One region of the Kitasatospora sp. NPDC004745 genome, then DNA from elsewhere that is predicted to be linked to it. Evidence: riboswitches for the same ligand, from Rfam matches in the RefSeq annotation. Region 1 holds a riboswitch; each other region holds the start of a gene.
What was found. Region 1 has a riboswitch for thiamine pyrophosphate ahead of thiO (glycine oxidase ThiO). Riboswitches for the same ligand answer to the same signal wherever they lie in the genome.
Positions count from the first base shown of each region.

Region 1 (6,840 bases):
ACCTCCAGTCGCGTGCCCGCGCGCGCCGCGCGTGTGCGGCGACTGTACCGGTTCAACGGCCGGGGTACCGCATCGCGTTCCCGCCGCTCGGGAGCGGGGCGCACACGACCGAGCCCGGCACCGGCGGACCGGTGACGGGCTCGTGGGGGTGCGGCCGGGTGCGCGTCCGGGTGGGCGCGGCGCCGGGCGTCGCGTCAGGCGTGGCGCTGGTGCAGGCCCAGGTTCTGGTAGATCTCCAGCGTCGCCGTGGAGTGGTTGAGGGTGATGAAGTGCAGGCCGGGCGCACCCTCGGCGAGGAGCCGCTCCGCCATCGCGGTGGCGTGCTCCATGCCGATCGCCCGCAGCGCCGCCGGGTCGTCGATGGCGGCCCGCAGTCGGGCCTCCAGGTCGACGGGGAAGGCGGAGCCGCTCAGCTGCGGGAAGCGCTCCAGCTGCCGGGCGTTGGTGACGGGCATGATCTCCGGGATGATCGGCGTCTCGCAGCCGGCGGCGGTGACCCGGTCGCGCAGCCGCAGGTAGTCGTCGACCTCGAAGAACATCTGGGTGATCGCGTAGTCGGCGCCGGCCCGGATCTTCCCGACGAAGTGCCGGATGTCCTCGTCCCAGTCGGTCGAGCGCGGGTGCATGTTCGGCGACGCCGCGACGCCGACGCAGAAGTCGCCGATGCCCTTGATCAGTTCGACCAGCTCGTACGCGTAGGTGACGCCCTCCGGGTGGCTGACCCACTCGCCCGTCGGGTCGCCGGGCGGATCGCCCCGGACCGCGAGGACGTTGCGGACGCCCTGGTCGGCGTACTGGCCGATGATGTTGCGCAGCTCGGCGACCGAGTGGTCGACGGCCGTCAGGTGGGCGACCGGGGTGAGCGTGGTCTCGGTGGCGATCCGGCCGACCATGTTGACGGTGCGCTCGCGCGAGGAGCCGCCGGCGCCGTACGTCATGCAGACGAAGTTGGGGTCGAGCGGTTCGAGGCGGCGGATGGCGTCCCAGAGCTTCTGCTCCCCGGCTTCGGTGCGCGGGGGCATGAACTCGAAGGAGAAGGACCGCTTTCCGGCCGCCAGGAGCTCGCGGACCGTCTGTGCGCGGTCCGGTCTGGTGGAAGCGATTCCGAGTGCCATGCTGGCAGGTTATCCGGCGTTCGAAGGGGCCGGACAACTCGGTTCCACGGATTGAGACACCTGGTGGACGCCGTTCGGGTGGCCCTACCGGCCGGTAGGTCCGGGCCCGAACACCTGCTCGCACAGCCGTTCCCAGCCGCCCCGCTACGCTTGCTGCACCCCCAGCGAACCAGCGGAGCCTCATCGTGACCTCGTCCAGCAACCGGCCGGCCAACCCCATTGACGTGGAGGACGTCCGCACCCGCGTCAACGCCGCCCTCGCCGCGTTCATGGACGGCCAGGCCGCCCTGCTGGACAAGATCTCCCCCCAGCTGGCCCCCGCCACGGACGCCCTGCGCGACTTCCTGCTGGACGGCGGCAAGCGGCTGCGCCCGGCCTTCTGCTACTGGGGCTGGCGCGGCGCCGGCGGCCCGGCCGACGGCGCGGGGATCGCCAACGCGGCCGCCGCCCTCGAACTGCTCCAGGCGAGTGCCCTGGTGCACGACGACCTGATGGACCGCAGCGACACCCGCCGCGGCCTGCCCTCCGTCCACCGCCGCTTCGAGGCCCTGCACCGGGACAGCGGCTGGCGCGGCGACCGCGAGCAGTACGGGGCCTCGGCCGCGGTGCTGCTCGGCGACCTGCTGCTGATCTGGTGCGACGAGCTGTTCCTGCGCTCCGGCCTGGAGCCGGCGGCGGTGCTGGCCGCCAAGCCGGTGTTCGACCTGATGCGCACCGAGGTCATGGTCGGCCAGTACCTGGACGTGCTGGAGCCGGTGGCCGGCGACTCGGCGGACGCGGGCGCGCTGGAGCGGGCGCAGGCCGTGCTGCACTACAAGTCGGCGAAGTACACGATCGAGCGGCCGCTGCAGGTCGGCGCGCTGCTGGCCGGGGCCGGGCCGGAGCTGGTGGCGGCGTTCGGGGCGTTCGGCCTGCCGCTGGGCGAGGCGTTCCAGCTGCGCGACGACCTGCTCGGCGTCTTCGGCGATCCGGCGGTCACCGGCAAGCCCGCCGGGGACGACCTGCGCGAGGGCAAGCGGACCCTGCTGGTGGCGCACGCGATGCGCGGCCTGTCCGCCGCCGACGCCCGGCACCTGGACGAGCGCCTCGGCGCGCCGGACCTCGCCCCCGAGGAGGTCGCCGGGCTGCGCGCCCTGGTCGCCCGCAGCGGCGCGCCCGAACGGGTGGAGCACCGGATCGAGGAACTGATGCGGCAGTCGCTGACCGCGCTGGAGGCGGCGCCGCTCGCCGACGAGCGGGCCCGGGCGGTGCTGCTGGCGCTGGCCGAGGCCGCCACCGTCCGCAAGTACTGAGGCACCGCGGACAGCGGCGGACGACGGGGTCAGGCCGCGCGCACCCGGCGCGACAGCTCGGCGGCGGCGGCCCGCGGGTCGTCCGCCGCGGTGATGGCGCGCACCACCACGATCCGGCGGGCGCCGGCGGCGAGCACCTCGTCGAGGTTCCCGAGGTCGATCCCGCCGATGGCGAACCACGGCCGGTCGGTGTCCCGCGCGGCCGCGTAGGAGACCAGGCCGATGCCCGGCGCCGGGCGGCCCGGCTTGGTCGGGGTCGGCCACACCGGACCGGTGCAGAAGTAGTCCACGCCGGGCTCGGCGATCGCCGCGTCCACCTCGGACTCGGCGTGGCAGGACCGCCCGATCAGCACGTCCTCGCCGAGGATCGCCCGGGCGGCCGGCACCGGCAGGTCGTCCTGCCCGAGGTGCAGCACGTCCGGCCGGGCCGCGTGGGCGACGTCGGCGCGGTCGTTGACGGACAGCAGCTTGCCGTGGCGCCGGCACGCGTCCGCGAAGACCTCCAGGGCCTCCAGTTCCTGCCGCGCCTCCAGGCCCTTGTCCCGGAGCTGGACGACGTCCACCCCGCCGGACAGCGCCGCGTCGAGGAACTCGGCCAGGTCGCCCTGCTCGCGCCGGGCGTCGGTGCACAGGTACAGCCGGGCGTCGGCCAGCCGGGCCCGGGGGCCGGCGGCCGGCGCGGGGGTCGTCACAGCGCCATCGCCTGGGCGCGCCGCTTCACCTCGGTCGCCCGGTTCTCGCAGAGGGCCTGCGCCGGGGTCCCGGGCAGCGACGGGTCCTCGGTGAACATCCACTCGACGATCTCCTCGTCGCTGAACCCGCTGTCGCGCAGCACCGTCAGCAGGCCGACCAGGTGCTTGACCGGGCCCTCCTCGTCGATGAACGCGGCCGGGACCTGCAGCGACTTGTTGGGTCCGCGGCGTACCGCGATCAGCTCACCCTTCTTGACCATGTTGCGGACCTCGGTGACGAGCACGCCCCACCGCTCGGAGATGTCGGGCAGGTACAGCCACTCGGGGACCAGGGCATCAGTCTTCGCATCGATCTCACTCACGGCACCAGACTGCCACCTCGACGGGCCCCCGCGCACCAAGGGGCCGGTCAGAGGGCGGCGGCGGCCTTCAGCGGCACGGCCGGATCCGCCGCGCGGACCGGGTCCAGGGCGGTGCCGCGCTCGATCAGCCGCCGGCCCTGGGTGAGGTCGCGCGGCCGGTCGACGGTCAGCAGCGCGCTCGGCACCCCGTCGCGCAGCCAGAGCACCGCCCAGGAGGCGTCCCCGGGGCCGCCGCGCCACAGCATCCGGTCGCCCGCGGCGTGCCGCCCGGCGTACTGGACCATCCGCCCGAACTGCTCCGACCAGAAGTACGGCACCGGGTCGTACGGCGGCGCCTCCGCGCCGAGCACCGCGGCCGCCGCCGCCTCGCCGGACTGCAGCGCGTGGTCCCAGTGCTGGACGGCCAGCCGGGCACCGACCCGGGCGGAGGGGTAGCTGACGCAGTCGCCGGCCGCGAAGACGCCCGGCACGCCCGTGCGCAGGCGCTCGTCGACCAGCACCGCGCCGGTGCCGTCCAGCTCGACGCCGGAGCCGGCCAGCCAGTCGGTCGCGGGCCGGGCCCCGACCCCGACCACCACCTCGTCGGCGGCCAGGTGCGAGCCGTCCGCCAGCAGCACCGAGCCGGACTCCACGGCGGCGACGCCGACCCCGCAGCGCAGCTCGACACCCGCCTCGGCGTACCAGGCGGCCATCGCCGAACCGACCTCCGTCGGCAGCGCACCGGGCAGCGGGGCCGGGCCCGCCTCCACCACCGTCACCGTGCAGCCGGCCTCGCGGGCCGCGGTGGCCACCTCGGCGCCGATCCAGCCCGCGCCGACCAGCACCAGGCGCAGCCCGGGCCGCAGCAGGGCCCGCAGCGCGAGCGCGTCGTCCAGGGTGTGCAGCAGGTGCGCGCGCTCGGCGCCGGGCAGCCGCCGCGGGGTGGCGCCGGTGGCGATCACCAGTGCGCCGTAGGGGAGTTCACCGCCGTCGGTGTGCAGCACGCCGGGGGTGAGGCCGGTGGCGCGGCGGCCGGTGAGCAGCTCGATGCCGAGGTGCGGGTAGTCGATGTCGAGGGGGGTGGCGTCGGTCTTGCCGAGCAGCACCTCCTTGGACAGCGGCGGCCGGTCGTACGGCGCGTGCCGCTCCTCGCCGACCAGCACGATCCGCCCCCGCCAGCCGCCCTGCCGCAGCTTGAGGGCGCACTGCGCCCCGGCCAGCCCGGCTCCGACGACGACCACCTGATCCGTTCCGCTCAGCTCTGCCACGCCCGTCACTGTACTCAGCGCCCTCGACGCCCGGTCGAGGCGTCCACCAGGGGGACCGCACGCCCGCCCGGCCGGCCGCGGGCACCCCCACCTGCGCACTCTCCGTCCACCCCTCGTACACGCCTTCGGCCGGGCCGACCACCGGCGTTATGGTGGGGGCACGATCACGGGAGCCCGGCGGACCGGGCTGAGAGGCGGGCTGGCACGGCCTGCGACCGTCCGAACCTGATCCGGGTCATACCGGCGAAGGGAGAAGAGCAGCTTTGACACGCTTGGCACCGGGCGCCCGCGCCGACGTGCTGGTGGTCGGCGGGGGCCTGATCGGTCTCGCCGTCGCCTGGCGGGCGGCGCAGCGCGGACTGGCGACGGTCGTGGTCGACCCCTCCCCCGGCGGCGGGGCGGCCCGGGTCGCGGCCGGGATGCTCGCGCCGGTCACCGAGCTGCAGTACGGCGAGGAGCCGTTGCTGCGCCTCGGCATGGCCTCGAACGAGCGGTACGCCGCCTTCGCCGCCGAACTGACCGAGGCGAGCGGCGGCGCGGACACCGGCTACCGGCGGTGCGGCACGCTCGCCGTGGCGCTGGACTCCGACGACCGGGCGGAACTGCGCGAACTGCACGCCTTCCACCAGCGGCTCGGCCTGGACTCGACCTGGCTGACCGGCCGGGAGGCCCGCCGCATGGAGCCGATGCTCGCCCCCGGCGTGCGCGGCGGCCTGCACGTCGCCGACGACCACCAGGTGGACGGCCGCCGGCTGCTCGCCGCGCTGCTGCTGGCCGGCGAGGCCGCGGGCGTGGTCGTGCGGCGCACCCCGGCGGTCGAGCTGCTGGTCGAGGGCGACCGGGCGGTGGGGGTGCGGCTCGGCGACGGCGGGGCGGTGACCGCCGACCGGGTGGTGCTCGCGGCCGGCCCGCACAGCCACCGGCTGCCCGGCCTGCCGGACGGGGTGCTGCCGCCCGTCCGCCCGGTGAAGGGGCAGATCCTGCGGCTGCAGGTGCCCGGGGCGTACCGGCCGTTCCTGTCCCGCAACGTCCGCGCCGTGGTGCGCGGGCAGCACCTGTACCTGGTGCCCCGGGAGGACGGCGAGCTGGTGATCGGCGCGACCACCGAGGAACAGGGCTACGACACCACGGTGACCGCCGGCGGGGTCTACGAACTACTGCGCGACGCACACGAGTTGGTCCCCGGGATCACCGAACTCCCGCTACTGGAGACCTCCGCCGGGCTGCGCCCCGGCTCGCCGGACAACGCGCCGCTGCTGGGCCCGACCGCCCTGCCCGGACTGGTCGCCGCCACCGGCCACTACCGCAACGGGGTGCTGCTCGCCCCGGTGACCGCCGACCTGCTCGCCGAGTACCTGGCGACCGGCGAACTCCCCGAGCTGGCACAGCCGTTCACCCCCACCCGGTTCTCCCCCGACCGCTCCACCACGAAGGCCTCCGCATGACCGAGATCGCACTGACCGTCAACGGCGAGCCCCGCCGGGTGCCCGCCACGACCACCCTCGCCGAGGTGGTGGCCACCCTCAGCACGGCCCACTCCGGCGTCGCCGCCGCGCTCAACGAGGCCGTGGTGCCCCGGGGTTCGTGGTCGGACACGGCGCTGTCCGCGGGCGACCGGATCGAGATCCTCACCGCCGTCCAGGGAGGCTGACCATGGCCGACGACCTGCTGACCATCGCCGGGGCGACCTTCGGCTCCCGGCTGATCATGGGCACCGGCGGCGCCCCGAGCCTGGAGGTCCTGGAGCGCGCGCTGCTGACCTCCGGCACCGAGCTCACCACCGTGGCGATGCGCCGGGTGGACGCCTCCACCCAGGGCTCCGTCCTGGACGTGCTGACCCGCAACGGCATCCGCGTGCTGCCCAACACGGCCGGCTGCTACACCGCCGGGGAGGCCGTGCTGACCGCCCGGCTGGCCCGCGAGGCGCTCGGCACCGACTGGGTGAAGCTGGAGGTGATCGCCGACGAGCGGACCCTCCTGCCGGACCCGATCGAGCTGCTGGACGCCGCCGAGACCCTCGTCGACGACGGCTTCACGGTGCTCCCGTACACCAACGACGACCCGGTGCTGGCCCGCAAGCTGGAGGACGTCGGCTGCGCGGCGATCATGCCGCTCGGCTCGCCGATCGGCTC
Region 1 is NZ_JBIALK010000002.1:571,014-577,853, reverse strand. Features, by position in the region: gene metF (methylenetetrahydrofolate reductase [NAD(P)H]) at 195-1,115, opposite strand; gene ACFYUY_RS06210 (polyprenyl synthetase family protein) at 1,301-2,407, shown strand; gene thiE (thiamine phosphate synthase) at 2,437-3,099, opposite strand; gene ACFYUY_RS06200 (Rv2175c family DNA-binding protein) at 3,096-3,461, opposite strand; gene ACFYUY_RS06195 (NAD(P)/FAD-dependent oxidoreductase) at 3,509-4,717, opposite strand; TPP riboswitch at 4,865-4,977, shown strand; gene thiO (glycine oxidase ThiO) at 4,972-6,153, shown strand; gene thiS (sulfur carrier protein ThiS) at 6,150-6,359, shown strand; gene ACFYUY_RS06180 (thiazole synthase) at 6,362-6,840, shown strand, end outside.

Region 2 (6,840 bases), on a different contig from region 1:
CGTCGAGGACGGCCCGCACCTGCTGCAGCGTGAAGCCGAGCTCCTTGAGCGCGATCAGCCGGTTGAGCCGGGCGAGTTGGGACGCCTCGTAGGAGCGGTACCCGGTGACCGGGTCCACCCGGGCGGGCCGCAGCAGTCCGATCTCGTCGTAGTGGCGCAGCATCCGCACCGACACCCGGCCGTGGCTGGCGAAGTCTCCGATGTTCAACATGGTGCTCCCACTCCACTGCCTCTCACGGTGTCAGGGTCAAGTCCCGGCCCCGGAACGCGCGAAGGGCGGGTGCCGAACGATCTCGGCACCCGCCCCTGAGCAGGTGGTTCTCCTACCGGCGGAGAGCGTGGGATTCGAACCCACGGTGACGGGTCACGCCACGACAGTTTTCAAGACTGTTCCCTTAGGCCGCTCGGGCAGCTCTCCAGGCGGAGGTCAGCCTAACGGGTCCGGCGGGGTTCGGTGCACACGGTTCGGTGCGGGTCGGCGGGGGTCAGCTGTCGCCGTCGCGCTGCCCGAGGGTGACCTTGGTGGTGAACTGCTGGCCGTTGCGGGTGTACTCGACGTCGACGGTCTCGCCGGGCTTGTGCGTCCAGATCCGGCTGACCAGGGCGGGGCCGTTCTCGATCGGGACACCGCCGAGCTTGGTGATGACGTCGCCCGGCTTGAGGCCCGCCTTGTCCGCGGCGCCGCCGGGGGTCACGGCGGGCTGGCCCTGGACGTCGCGGGTCTGGATCTGCGCGCCGTCGCCCTTGTAGTCGTCGTTGCGCAGCACGTCGAGCTTGGCGTAGACGGGCTTGCCGGTCTTGATCAGGGTGTCGGCGACCCACTTGGCCTGGTTGATCGGGATGGCGAAGCCGAGGCCGATGCTGCCGGCCCGGCCGTTGGCGGAGGCGTTGGACTGGATCGCCGAGTTGATGCCGACCACCGCGCCGCCGGAGTCGAGCAGCGGGCCGCCGGAGTTGCCGGGGTTGATCGAGGCGTCGGTCTGCAGGGCGTTCATGTAGGAGGACTGGCCGCCGGTCTCGTCGCCGGAGGCGACCGGGCGGTCCTTGGCGCTGATGATGCCGCTGGTGACGGTGGACTCCAGGCCGTACGGCGCACCGATCGCGATGGTGGAGTCGCCGACGTTGACCTTGTCGGAGTCGGCCAGCGGGAGCGGCGCCAGCTTGCTCTTCGGCGGGTTGTCGATCTTGACCACGGCGACGTCGTAGCCCTCGGCGTGGCCCAGCACCGAGGCGTTGTAGGACGTGCCGTCGGCGAACTTGACGGTGAGCTTGCCGCCGTTGAGGGTCGGCGCGACCACGTGGTTGTTGGTGAGGATGTGGCCCTCGGTGTCGAAGACGAAGCCGGTGCCGGTGCCGGACTCGCCGTTGCCCTGCGCCTTGATGGTGACGACGCTGGGCAGCGCCTTCTGCGCGATGCCGGCGATCGAGCCGGGGGAGGGCTCGTTCTTCTGGGTGTTGCTGGCCTGGACGGTGGTGCTGCGGTGGTCGTCCGCGGAGCTGCTGCCGTTGTTGTGGTCGGTGACCGCCACGCCCAGCGCACCGCCCGCCACGCCGGCGACCAGTGCGACGGCGGCGATCAGGGCGACCAGTCCGCCGCGCTTCCTGCGCGGGCGGTGCGGGCCGCCGGGGCCGCCGGGGTAGTCGGCCGGGTAGCCGAGCGGACCGCCCGGGCCGCCCGGGTAGCCGGCACCGCCGGTGGCGTCGTGGGAGGCGCCCCAGCCGCCGAGCGGCTGGCCGGCGCCGAACGGGTGGTGGCCGGGCGCGGGGTGCGCGGCGGGCACGCCGGGGGCGGGCGGCGGGCCGTACGGGTCGTGCGCGCCGGCGGCCGGGACGCCGTGGGTCGGCGTGGCGTACGGGTTGCCCAGCGGCGGGGCCTGGCCCTCGGCCACCGGCGCGAGCGGCGCCGCGGGGGCTGCCGGGGCCTGCGGCGCGGGCGGCAGCACCGGCGGCGGGGCGTCGAGGTAGCCGGTGGCGGGGTCGACGCCGGCGGACGGCGCCTCGACGGGGGCCACGGGGGCGGCCGGGGCCGCCTCCGGCGCGGGGACCTTGGTGAAGGCGACGGTGGGACGGTGCCCGCCCTCGGCCGGGACGCCCTCCGCGGCCGCGGCGGCGTCGGCCGCGGCCGGCTCGGGGGCGGGGGCGGCCTCGGGCTCGGGGACCCGGCCGAACGCCATGGTCGCCCGGTGCCCGCCCTCGGCCGGGGCGGCCGGGGAGTCGGCCGGGGCCGGCTCGGAGGCGGGGGCGGCGTCGGGCTCGGGGACCCGGCTGAACGCCATGGTCGGCTTGTGCCCGCCCGAGGCGGCGGGGTCGGAAGCGGGACCGCCCGCCCCCTGGGCGCCCGAGGGCTGCTCCCCCTGCGGCCCGGTGGGCCCAACCTCTCGCTCGGTGCTCACGGACGACCTCCATAGCTGACAGAACCAAGGACCATAGTTTTTCGCACAGTCGATTCGATTGCCGTAAGGACCCCTCTGAAGAACTCATAAGAATCCTTAGCCGGCGCAGACGGCCGACCCGGCGACGGAGGCTCCCCCACCTCCGCCGGGCGTCCCGCGATGCGGACGGCAGGGCCCCTGGCCTTGGCGTCCACCCCGGTGCCGGTTAGCCTGTCGCTCCAAACTGACACGCGGGAGCTTGGACCTTCCAGGCTGAGAGTGCGCTGGTCGACCGTACCGCCACGGCATCGTGGACGGACCGTCGAGGGGGCGCAGACCGCCGGAACCTGTCCGGGTAATGCCGGCGTAGGGAGTATCGGCCATGCCGCCTGCTTCGCCATCCTCTTCTTCGGGCGCGCCCGAGTCCAAGGGTTTCCCCGGGGCGACCGGGGACCTCCCCGGATCGTCCACGACCGTTCACGGCGACGCCGCCGGCGGCCCGGCCGGTTCCGGCACGGCGACCGCCGTCCTGGACCGCCCGGAGCGCGTCGAGGCGCCACTGGTGCTGGACACCGAGCCGCCGCGCACGCTGCGCTTCCGCGACCACTTCGCGCTCTGGATGAACCTGGGCGTCAGCCTGATCGGCTTCTCCACCGCCGCCACCGTGCTCGGCGCCAAGGGCGGCGAGCTCTCGCTGGCCGCGGCGGTGACGGCGATCGTGGCCGGCACCGTGGTCGGCACCGCGATGCTCGGCGTGGCCGCCCTGATCGGGGCCCGGACCGGCGCCCCGGCGATGGCGAACCTGCGCGGGCTGTTCGGCACCCGGCTGTCGTACGTCCCGACGGTGCTGAACATCGTCCAGTGCGTCGGCTGGGGCGTCTTCGAGCTGCTGACGATCGCGGCGGGCGCCCAGACCGTCGCCCACACCGACGGCTACCGCTGGCTGTTCGTGCTGCTGGCCGGCGCGCTGACCACCGCGCTGACCATCTGGCCGCTCGGCTCGATCGCGGTGCTGCGCCGCTTCGTCGCGGGTGCCGTCGCCGTCGCGATGGTGTACTTCACCGTCCAGCTGGGCCGTCAGGGGGTGCCCGACCCGGGCGCCGGCAACTGGCACGGCTTCCTGGGCGCCACCGACATGATGATCGCGGTGTCGATCTCCTTCGTGCCGCTGGCCGCCGACTACACCCGGCACTCGCGCACCCCGCGCTCGGCGTTCTGGGGCAGCTTCTCCGGCTACACCGTCGCCCAGGTCTGGTGCTACGTGCTCGGCCTGATGGCGCTGCTGCAGTCCGACGGCGACCCGAACCGGATCTTCGACTCCTTCCTCGGCGTCTGGGCCGGCTGGCTGTTCCTGCTGGTGCTGGTGTTGCGCGAGACGGACCAGTCCTTCGCCAACGTGTACTCGACGGCGATGTCCGTGCAGAACCTGCTGCCGAAGGTGGACCGCCGGGTGCTGACCGGCGGGATCGGCCTGCTGATCACCGTCCTGGCGCTGCAGATCGACCGGTTCACCGACACCTACACCAACTTCCTCGGCCTGATCGGATCCGTCTTCGTGCCGCTGCTGGCGGTGCTCGCGGTGGACTACTTCCTCGGCGCCGGCCGGCACGGCTGGAACCTCTCCGCCGACGCCCCCTCCCGCTGGCTGATGCTGCTGCCGTGGGTGCTGGGCTTCGCGGTCTACCAGTTCATCGCGCCGACCCCGGTGGCCGGCTGGTGGACGGACTTCTGGACCTCCGCCCAGGAGTCGCTGCACTTCACCCCGCAGGAGTGGACCTCCGCCTCGCTGTTCGCCTTCCTGGTGCCCGCCCTGCTCACCTGGGCGCTCACCCCGCTGACCCGCCGGAACACGGCGGGCTGAGTCCGAGCGCGGCGGGCCGGGCAGGCCGCGCTGCCGGGGGCGTCCGGAGCCTGACGGGCCGGGCCGCCGGGGCCCGGAACCGCCCCCGCCGACGGCCCCGCCCACCGAAGACGGCCCCACGGGTTGGGGCCGTCTTCGTCTCCGCGTCACTTCGGCCGCCTATCGTTGGCCCTGTGACCAGCCCAGACCTGTCCTCGACGGCGGCGCACACCGCGCCGCCCGTCCAGGTGATCGCCCACCGCGGTTCCTCCCACGCCCTGCCCGAACACACCCTCGCGGCGTACCGGCGCGCGCTCGACGAGGGCGCCGACGCCCTCGAGTGCGACGTCCGGCTGACCGCCGACGGCGAGCTGGTCTGCGTGCACGACCGCCGGATCGGCCGGGTCTCCGACGGCCGGGGCACCGTCTCGGCGATGACCCTGGCCGAGCTGGAGGCGTACGACTTCGGCGCCTGGAAGACCGGCCGCCCCAGCACCGACCCCGAACTGCGCGGCGTGCTGCGGCTGGAGCGGCTGCTGGAGCTGGCGGTGGACTGCGGCCGCCCGGTGGACCTGGCGATCGAGACCAAGCACCCGGTGCGCTACCGCGGCCGGGTGGAGGCCGAACTGCTGCGGATGCTGGAGCGCTTCAAGATCGGCGCGGAGCGCGAGGGGGACCGCCCGGTCGCCCGGATCATGAGCTTCTCCTCGGTGGCCCTCGACCGGGTGGCCGCCGGGGCACCGGACTACCGCCGGGTCTTCCTCTTCGAGCGGACCCTGCCGCTGCTCGGCCGGCTGCGCCCGGGCTCCCCGCTGCCGGGCGGGGCGCGGATCGCCGGCCCGGGCATCGACCTGGTCCGGGCCCGCCCGCAGCTGGTGACGCGGCTGCGCGAGCTGGGGCACCAGGTCCACGTCTGGACGGTCGACGAGCCGGCCGACGTGGAGCTCTGCCTGGAGCTCGGGGTGTCCGCGATCATCACCAACCGGCCCGCCGAGGTGCTGGCGCAGCTCGGGCGGTGATCCTCCTCCGGAGCGGCACCGGGCGGCACTGAGCGGGACGGGACGACGGAGCGGCACCGGACGACGGGACGGGGCCGGACGACGGGACGGGACAGGGCCGGACGAGGGCGGGACGGGGCCGAACGGACTGATCGAACCTGATCGGTCTGGTCGGCACTCAAACCTTCCGGGCACGGTATTGCCGGAATTCATGCCGTCGCACGACGGAGGGTGAGCGGTGAATGACCTCCGGTCGACCCTCGGTCGCGACGCTCGAAATGTCCTCGCGGGATCCTCCGGCGGTCGTTTCCGACGCATTACCAAGGGGCATCTCTCCCTCGGCATACGCTGAAGGAGGTCCGGGGGTGGCGTTGATGGTGGCGCGTGAAGTGCCGACTTCATCGACCATGGCAGTGCCGCACGGCCCAGCGAGTGTCGGGGTCGCACGGCGCCGACTGCGTCGAGATCTCGGTGACCGGGAGATACCCGAGCCGGTCATCGATGATGCTGTTCTGATCCTTTCCGAACTGTTGAGCAACGCGTGCCGGTACGCCCGTCCGCTCGGCCCGCTGCGGGCACTGGGCCGCAGCGCCCGGGCCGAGGTGGTGGACCAGGTGCTGGTCGGCGTCCCCGGCGGGGCGCACCCGGCACCCGGCGGCCGGGGCGGCGAGGACACCGGCGGCGGTGCCGACGGCGGCGTCCTGGTCCGCTGGCAGATGCACGCCGACGGCGTGCTCACCCTGGAGGTCACCGACGGCGGCGCGACCACCCGGCCGCTGCCCGCCAGCCCCTCGCTGACCTCGCGCGGCGGCCGCGGCCTGGGCATCGTCGACCAGTTGGCCAGCGACTGGGGCGTGCGCGACGCGCCCGGCGAGGTGACGGTCTGGGCGGCGCTGCCCGCCCGTGCCCGGCACGCCCGGCGCACCGGCGGTGACGCCCGCAGCGCCTGACACCGCGCACCCCGCCCGACCGGCCCCGGGCCCGGCACCCGCCGGGCCCCGCCGGGCGGCCCGGTGCGTGACCGCACGTCGGGAGGAAGGTCAGTAGGCTGCCCGGAGCAAAGGACACCGTCCCCGGGAGAGCCGCACCATGGGCAAGAAGGCCGCCAAGAAGGCGCCGCAGCGTCAGTCCACCACCGCCGTCACGGGCGAGATCCCCGTGGTCGGGGCCCGCGAGAACTGCCCCTGCGGTTCGGGCCGCCGGTACAAGGCGTGCCACGGCCGGGAGGCCTCGCACGCGGTGCAGGAGCTGGTGCACCGCCCGTTCGAGGGGCTGGCCGGCGAGGCCGACTGGGTGGCGCTGCGCGAGCTGGTGCCCGCCGCCACCGTGCCGCTGACGCTGGCCGCCGGGGTGGCCGAGGGCGCCACCGGCGAGGTCCCGTCGGTGACCCTGGCCACCGTGCTGCCGCTGGCCTGGCCGGCCCTGCGCCGCCAGGACGGCTCGATCCTGCTCGGCCTGCAGACCCAGTCCGCCTCCGGCGACCTGAGCCGCGACCTCGCCGACGCCCTGGAGCTGGCCCTGGCCACCGAGCCGGGCAACCCGGTGCCGGCCCGCCGGACCGAGCCGGGCGGGCGCCGCCTGCAGGATCTGCTGGACACCACGGCCGAGTTCACGCCAGCCGTGCACACCG
Region 2 is NZ_JBIALK010000006.1:175,762-182,601, reverse strand. Features, by position in the region: gene ACFYUY_RS13885 (MerR family transcriptional regulator) at 1-211, opposite strand, end outside; tRNA gene ACFYUY_RS13880 (tRNA-Ser) at 331-418, opposite strand; gene ACFYUY_RS13875 (trypsin-like peptidase domain-containing protein) at 486-2,393, opposite strand; TPP riboswitch at 2,614-2,762, shown strand; gene ACFYUY_RS13870 (cytosine permease) at 2,755-4,233, shown strand; gene ACFYUY_RS13865 (glycerophosphodiester phosphodiesterase family protein) at 4,407-5,231, shown strand; gene ACFYUY_RS13860 (ATP-binding protein) at 5,453-6,160, shown strand; gene ACFYUY_RS13855 (DUF5926 family protein) at 6,300-6,840, shown strand, end outside.
Region 2: linked by a shared signal. The riboswitch ahead of ACFYUY_RS13870 (cytosine permease) and the one ahead of thiO (glycine oxidase ThiO) in region 1 are both predicted to bind thiamine pyrophosphate.

Region 3 (5,497 bases), on a different contig from region 1:
CACCCGGGGCGCCGGGCGAACCGTTGGCGCCGGGGGCGCCGTTGGGGCCGGGGGCGCCGTTGGGGCCGGGAGCACCCGGAGCACCCGGGGAACCCGCCACACCCGGAGCACCGTTGGGACCGGGTGACCCCGGGGAACCGGGAGGACCGGCGGGCCCGCTCGGTCCGGGCGGCCCGCTCGGTCCGGGCGGACCACTCGGTCCGGGCGGGCCGACGGCGCAGGCCGCTCTCGTGATGGTGTTGTCGTCCAGAGTGACGGCGCCGTTGCGTGCCAGGGCGCGGCCTTCGATCACCGAGGCGTGGTTCACGCTGATGGACGTGAGGGCCAGGATGTTGCCCTTGAAGAAGGAGTCGACGTCGATGGTGGCGGAGCTGCCGATCTGCCAGAACACGTTGCAGGGCTGTGCTCCGTTGACCAGGCTGACGACGCTCGACGGAGCCGTGATGAGGGTGGAGCCGATCTGGAAGATGAAGACGGCGTTCGGGTCGCCCATCGCGTCGAGGGTGACGGTACCGGTGAGGTTCAGCGACGAACTCGCCTTGTAGACCCCGGGTGTCAGCGTCAGCCCACCGATGTCGCCGGGCGAGGTCAGGATGGCCGTGGGGGCCCGGCCGGCGGCGTCGTTGTAGGCGATGACGAGGTCGGACTGGGCCTGCGCCGCCTGGGCGTCGTTGACGTGCTGGACCCCGTGCACGGCTCCGGGCGGGAAGCCCGTGACGCTGGTGCCCGGGAAGAGACCGAGATCGCCGTAGATGTCACTGGGGCCGGTGTTGGTGACGGTCGAGCCCGCCAGGACCGCGTAGCTGGTGTCAGTCCCCAGCCCCACTGGTGCCGTTGCGGCGTGCGCGGGGTTGGGGAACAGGCCGGCCGTCGCGAGCAACGTCAGTCCGGACAGCAGGACGGACGCCCCCGCGAGTCGAGCGCGTCTGCGCCCTCGTCCCGGTGGAGCGGACAACATGGCATCGACTGCCATAGGACAGTACCTTTCTTGTCGCCGTTGAACCCCGTCACCCGAAGAGGGCATGCGGAGCGCCGCTGGTGCTTCCGGCCGGGCCTCACGTCCACGCGCTCATGTCGGAGGGCTTTCGAGGGCGAGGGCCGACCACGGCAGGTGATGAATAGTCACCGACTCACTACACCGTGCAACAACAACATGGAAAGAAGAGAGTCATAAAGATGCAACGGAGTGACGCACCAGAGCCGATCGGGGAATGACCCCCATTCCACAGCTCCGTTCGTCTACGTACTAAATGATGAGCTGCCCCCACTGGACGCCGTCGGCTGTCCAGGGCGCCGCCAGCGCCATAGCAGTACCGTTTTTTCCTCTTGGCCGCGCCCAGGCCGGTGAATCACGTATCGCCCCGTGATCCCAATCGTTGGCCCGATCATGAACGACCTAACGAATCTGCAGGAAGAGGCTCCCCCCACTGCGGCCGCCGGGGGCGCCGGCACGGTGGCCGAGCGCTGCCGCGCCGCAGGCGGCCTGCTCAGGGTCACCCTCGGTGAACTGCGCGCGGAAGTCGGCTACCGAAGACTCGGCAAGTACGTCCTGGAAGAACTCGCCGACCGCCTCGCCGAAGAGGGGCTCGGCTGGTTCCCGGCCTGGCGGCTCTCCCCGACGGAGAACGGCGAGCCGCGGAAGGACCACGAGGTGTGGGTGTTCGTCCGGGACGGCGGCCTCCGCTGTCAGGTCATCGACGCCGTCCAGGCCCCCGACGGCTCCGACGTCCCCACGGTCCTGAACGACCTGCTCGCCGGCCGCCCCCAGAACCTCTCCCCGGAGCGCAAACTCGGGCTCATCCGCGAGATCCTCGGGCTCTGACGCACACTCGGGCGATCCACGGGATTCCCCCTGCAGGCCCGGACGTTCGCGGGCGCCGCACCGGACGGCCCCTTCAGGGATCCCGGCGCAGCGCCCCGACACCCACCGTCAGTCAGTCCGCCAGCGGGAGGTAGACCCGGTTGCCCTGGGCCGCGAACTCCTCGGACTTGGCCTGCATGCCGGCCAGCGCCTCGGCGTCGAACCCGCTGGCGACGGCGGTGGAGCCGTCGCCGTGCTCGTCGCGGATCTTCTGGGAGATCTTCATCGAGCAGAACTTCGGGCCGCACATGGAGCAGAAGTGCGCGGTCTTGGCCGGCTCGGCGGGAAGGGTCTCGTCGTGGAACTCGCGGGCCGTCTCCGGGTCGAGGGCCAGGTTGAACTGGTCCTCCCAGCGGAACTCGAAGCGGGCGTCCGAGAGCGCGTCGTCCCAGGCCTGGGCACCGGGGTGGCCCTTGGCGAGGTCGGCGGCGTGGGCGGCGATCTTGTAGGTGATCACGCCGGTCTTGACGTCGTCGCGGTTGGGCAGGCCCAGGTGCTCCTTGGGCGTGACGTAGCAGAGCATCGCGGTGCCCCACCAGGCGATCATCGCGGCGCCGATGCCCGAGGTGATGTGGTCGTAGCCGGGGGCGACGTCGGTGGTGAGCGGGCCGAGCGTGTAGAACGGCGCCTCGTCGCAGATCTCCTTCTGGAGATCCATGTTCTCCCGGATCTTGTTCATCGGGACGTGGCCGGGGCCCTCGATCATCACCTGGACGTCGCGCTCGCGGGCGATCCGGCCGAGCTCGCCGAGGGTCTGCAGCTCGGCGAACTGCGCCTCGTCGTTGGCGTCGGCGATGGAGCCCGGGCGCAGGCCGTCGCCCAGCGAGAAGGTGACGTCGTAGGCCGCGAGGATGTCGCAGAGCTCCTCGAAGTTCGTGTAGAGGAAGTTCTCCTGGTGGTGCGCCAGGCACCAGGCGGCCATGATCGAGCCGCCGCGCGAGACGATGCCGGTCTTGCGGCGGGCGGTCAGCGGGACGTACCGCAGCAGCACGCCGGCGTGGACGGTCATGTAGTCGACGCCCTGCTCGCACTGCTCGATGACGGTGTCCCGGTACACCTCCCAGCTGAGCTCCTCGGCCCTGCCGTCGACCTTCTCCAGGGCCTGGTAGAGCGGCACCGTGCCGATCGGCACGGGGGAGTTGCGCAGGATCCACTCGCGGGTGGTGTGGATGTTGCGGCCGGTGGAGAGGTCCATGACGGTGTCGGCGCCCCAGCGGGTGGCCCAGGTCATCTTCTCCACCTCCTCCTCGATCGAGGAGGTGACGGCGGAGTTGCCGATGTTGGCGTTGATCTTCACCAGGAAGTTGGTGCCGATGATCGCCGGCTCCACCTCGGGGTGGTTCACGTTCACCGGGATGACGGCCCGGCCGCGGGCCACCTCGTCGCGCACGTACTCGGGCGCCAGCCCCTCGCGCAGTGCCACGAACTCCATCTCCGGGGTGATCACCCCCCGCTTGGCATAGGCGAGTTGGGTGACGGCGGCACCTCCGCGGCCGCGCAGCGGACGGCGCGGGCGGCCGGGGAAGACGGCGTCGAGGTTGCGCAGGTTCCCGCCGCGCGGCGAGGTGTGCTTGATGCCGTCGTCCTCGGGGCGCGCCTCCCGGCCGTCGTACTCCTCGACGTCGCCGCGCTGGCGGATCCAGGAGTCGCGCAGGGCGGGCAGGCCGCGCCGCACGTCGGGCTCGTAGGCGGCGTCGGTGTACGGGCCGGAGGTGTCGTACAGCGGGACGGTCCGGCCGTTGGTGAGCTGCACCTCGCGGTACGGGACCCGCAGATCGGGCCGGGACCCCTCGCGGTAGGCCTTGCGCCAGGCCGGGGTGGGGTAGCCGGTGCCCGCGCTGGTGACGGCGGAGCCGTCGGCGTCGGTGCTGCGGGCAGACTTCGGCTGTGCGTCGAACGTGGTCATCTGACCTCATACTCCCTACGCCGGCATTACCCGGTCCAGGTTCCTGCGGTCGACGCAGCCGTCGGTCCGTCCGTCGACGGTCCGGTCAGCGTCCTCTCAGCCCGGTGCTCCGAGCTCCCGCGTCCACAGGCGGTGTTGCCTGCACATGACGCCCAACACCGTAGCGAGCCGATCGCCGCAGGTCCAGAGGGGGTCCACGGACGGCGGGGCGGGACCGGCGGACCGGGCCCCCAGGCGCGCGGCGGCCGGGAACGCCGGAGGCCCGGTACCCCGCGCGGGGTACCGGGCCTCGGGGGTGCCGGTCTCAGCCCTTGGCGGCCTTCTTGACCAGGACCACCACGGCGGCGGCGATGCCGACCACCACCAGCACCTTGATCACGATCGCCAGCAGGGCGCCCACGACGCCGAAGACGAATCCCACGACGTTCCAGAGCAGCACCAGGACCAGCACCGGGATGACGATGTTGCGCACCCAGGAGGGCAGCGACTTCCAGAGCTCAGCCATGTCCGTTCCTTCTCTCCCCGTGGGGTCGGCTGCCTGTCCGGTGCCGTCTCCCGCTTGCTTTCGGTACTTCGATCGTACGGGGGCCGGGGTGCCGGAACGAGGGCCCGCAGCCCGGAGAGAACCCGGAGATCACCCCGACCCGGAGACCGGGGAAACCCTGGTCAGGGCCCGGGGAGGACTCCCGGACAGGCCCCCGGAGAAGCCCCCCCGGGAGCGGCCCCGGAAGGCCCGGGCCGCGGTCCGGCCGGCCGTCAGACCGGCCAGCGCTCCCCGCGCCAGGCCGCGTCCCAGAACATCCACTCGTACCGCGAGGTGGTGACGAAGTGCTCGACCACACGGCGCCGTTCGGCCGGGGACACCTCCTCGCCGAGCCGGTCGGTGAGCGCCAGCACCCGGCGCACCACGGACTGGAAGGCCTCGTCGCCGTACGTGGCGATCCACTTGGCGTACAGCGGATCGGGCGAGCCCTGGGCGAGCAGCGCCTCCCCGACCCGGGCGTAGATCCAGTAGCAGGGCAGCACCGCGCCGACCGCCTCGGCGAAGGAGCCGCCGTAGACGGTGGCCAGCAGGTAGCTGGTGTAGGCCCGGGTGGTGGGCAGCACCGGCTCGGCGGCGGCCTGTTCGGCGCTGTCGCCGAAGGCCGTCATGAACTCGGCGTGCATGCCCTGCTCCGCGGCCAGCGCGCCGACCGCGTCGTCGGCGAAGGCCCGCACGTCCGCCTCGCCGGGCGCCTTGGCGGCGCAGACCGCGAGCGCCCGGGCGTAGTCGCGCAGGTAGTGCGAGTCCTGGACGACGAAGTGGCGGAAGGCGGCGCGCGGCAGGGTGCCGTCGGTGAGGCCGCCGATGAAGGGGTGGGCGAGGATCTCGGCGTACACCGGCTCGATGGCCGCCCAGAGTTCTTCCGTCAGGCTCATGCTCATGCCCCGACCCTAAGGCGTGCCCCGTGGATCACCGCCGGGGCCGGTGGCCGGGGCGGTCCCGGAGCGGCGGCCGGCCGGCTCAGGCCTCCGGCGGCGAGAACACCACCAGCACCCGGAGTTCCTCGGTGACGTGGTGGAAGCGGTGCGGGGTGCCGGCCGGGACGTAGACGACGGTGCCGCGCGCGACGGTGGCGGTCTCGGCGCCGACGGTCAGTTCGGCGCGGCCGCTGATCACCTGGTAGATCTCGTCCTGGTCGTGCGCGGTCTGCGGGTCGGTCGCTCCGGGGGCGAGCGCGTAGAGCCCC
Region 3 is NZ_JBIALK010000022.1:48,560-54,056, reverse strand. Features, by position in the region: partial or broken gene ACFYUY_RS29280 (ice-binding family protein) at 1-826, opposite strand, end outside; gene ACFYUY_RS29275 (hypothetical protein) at 1,388-1,822, shown strand; gene thiC (phosphomethylpyrimidine synthase ThiC) at 1,935-3,767, opposite strand; TPP riboswitch at 3,763-3,898, opposite strand; gene ACFYUY_RS29265 (DUF5326 family protein) at 4,072-4,272, opposite strand; gene tenA (thiaminase II) at 4,524-5,192, opposite strand; gene ACFYUY_RS29255 (cupin domain-containing protein) at 5,272-5,497, opposite strand, start outside.
Region 3: linked by a shared signal. The riboswitch ahead of thiC (phosphomethylpyrimidine synthase ThiC) and the one ahead of thiO (glycine oxidase ThiO) in region 1 are both predicted to bind thiamine pyrophosphate.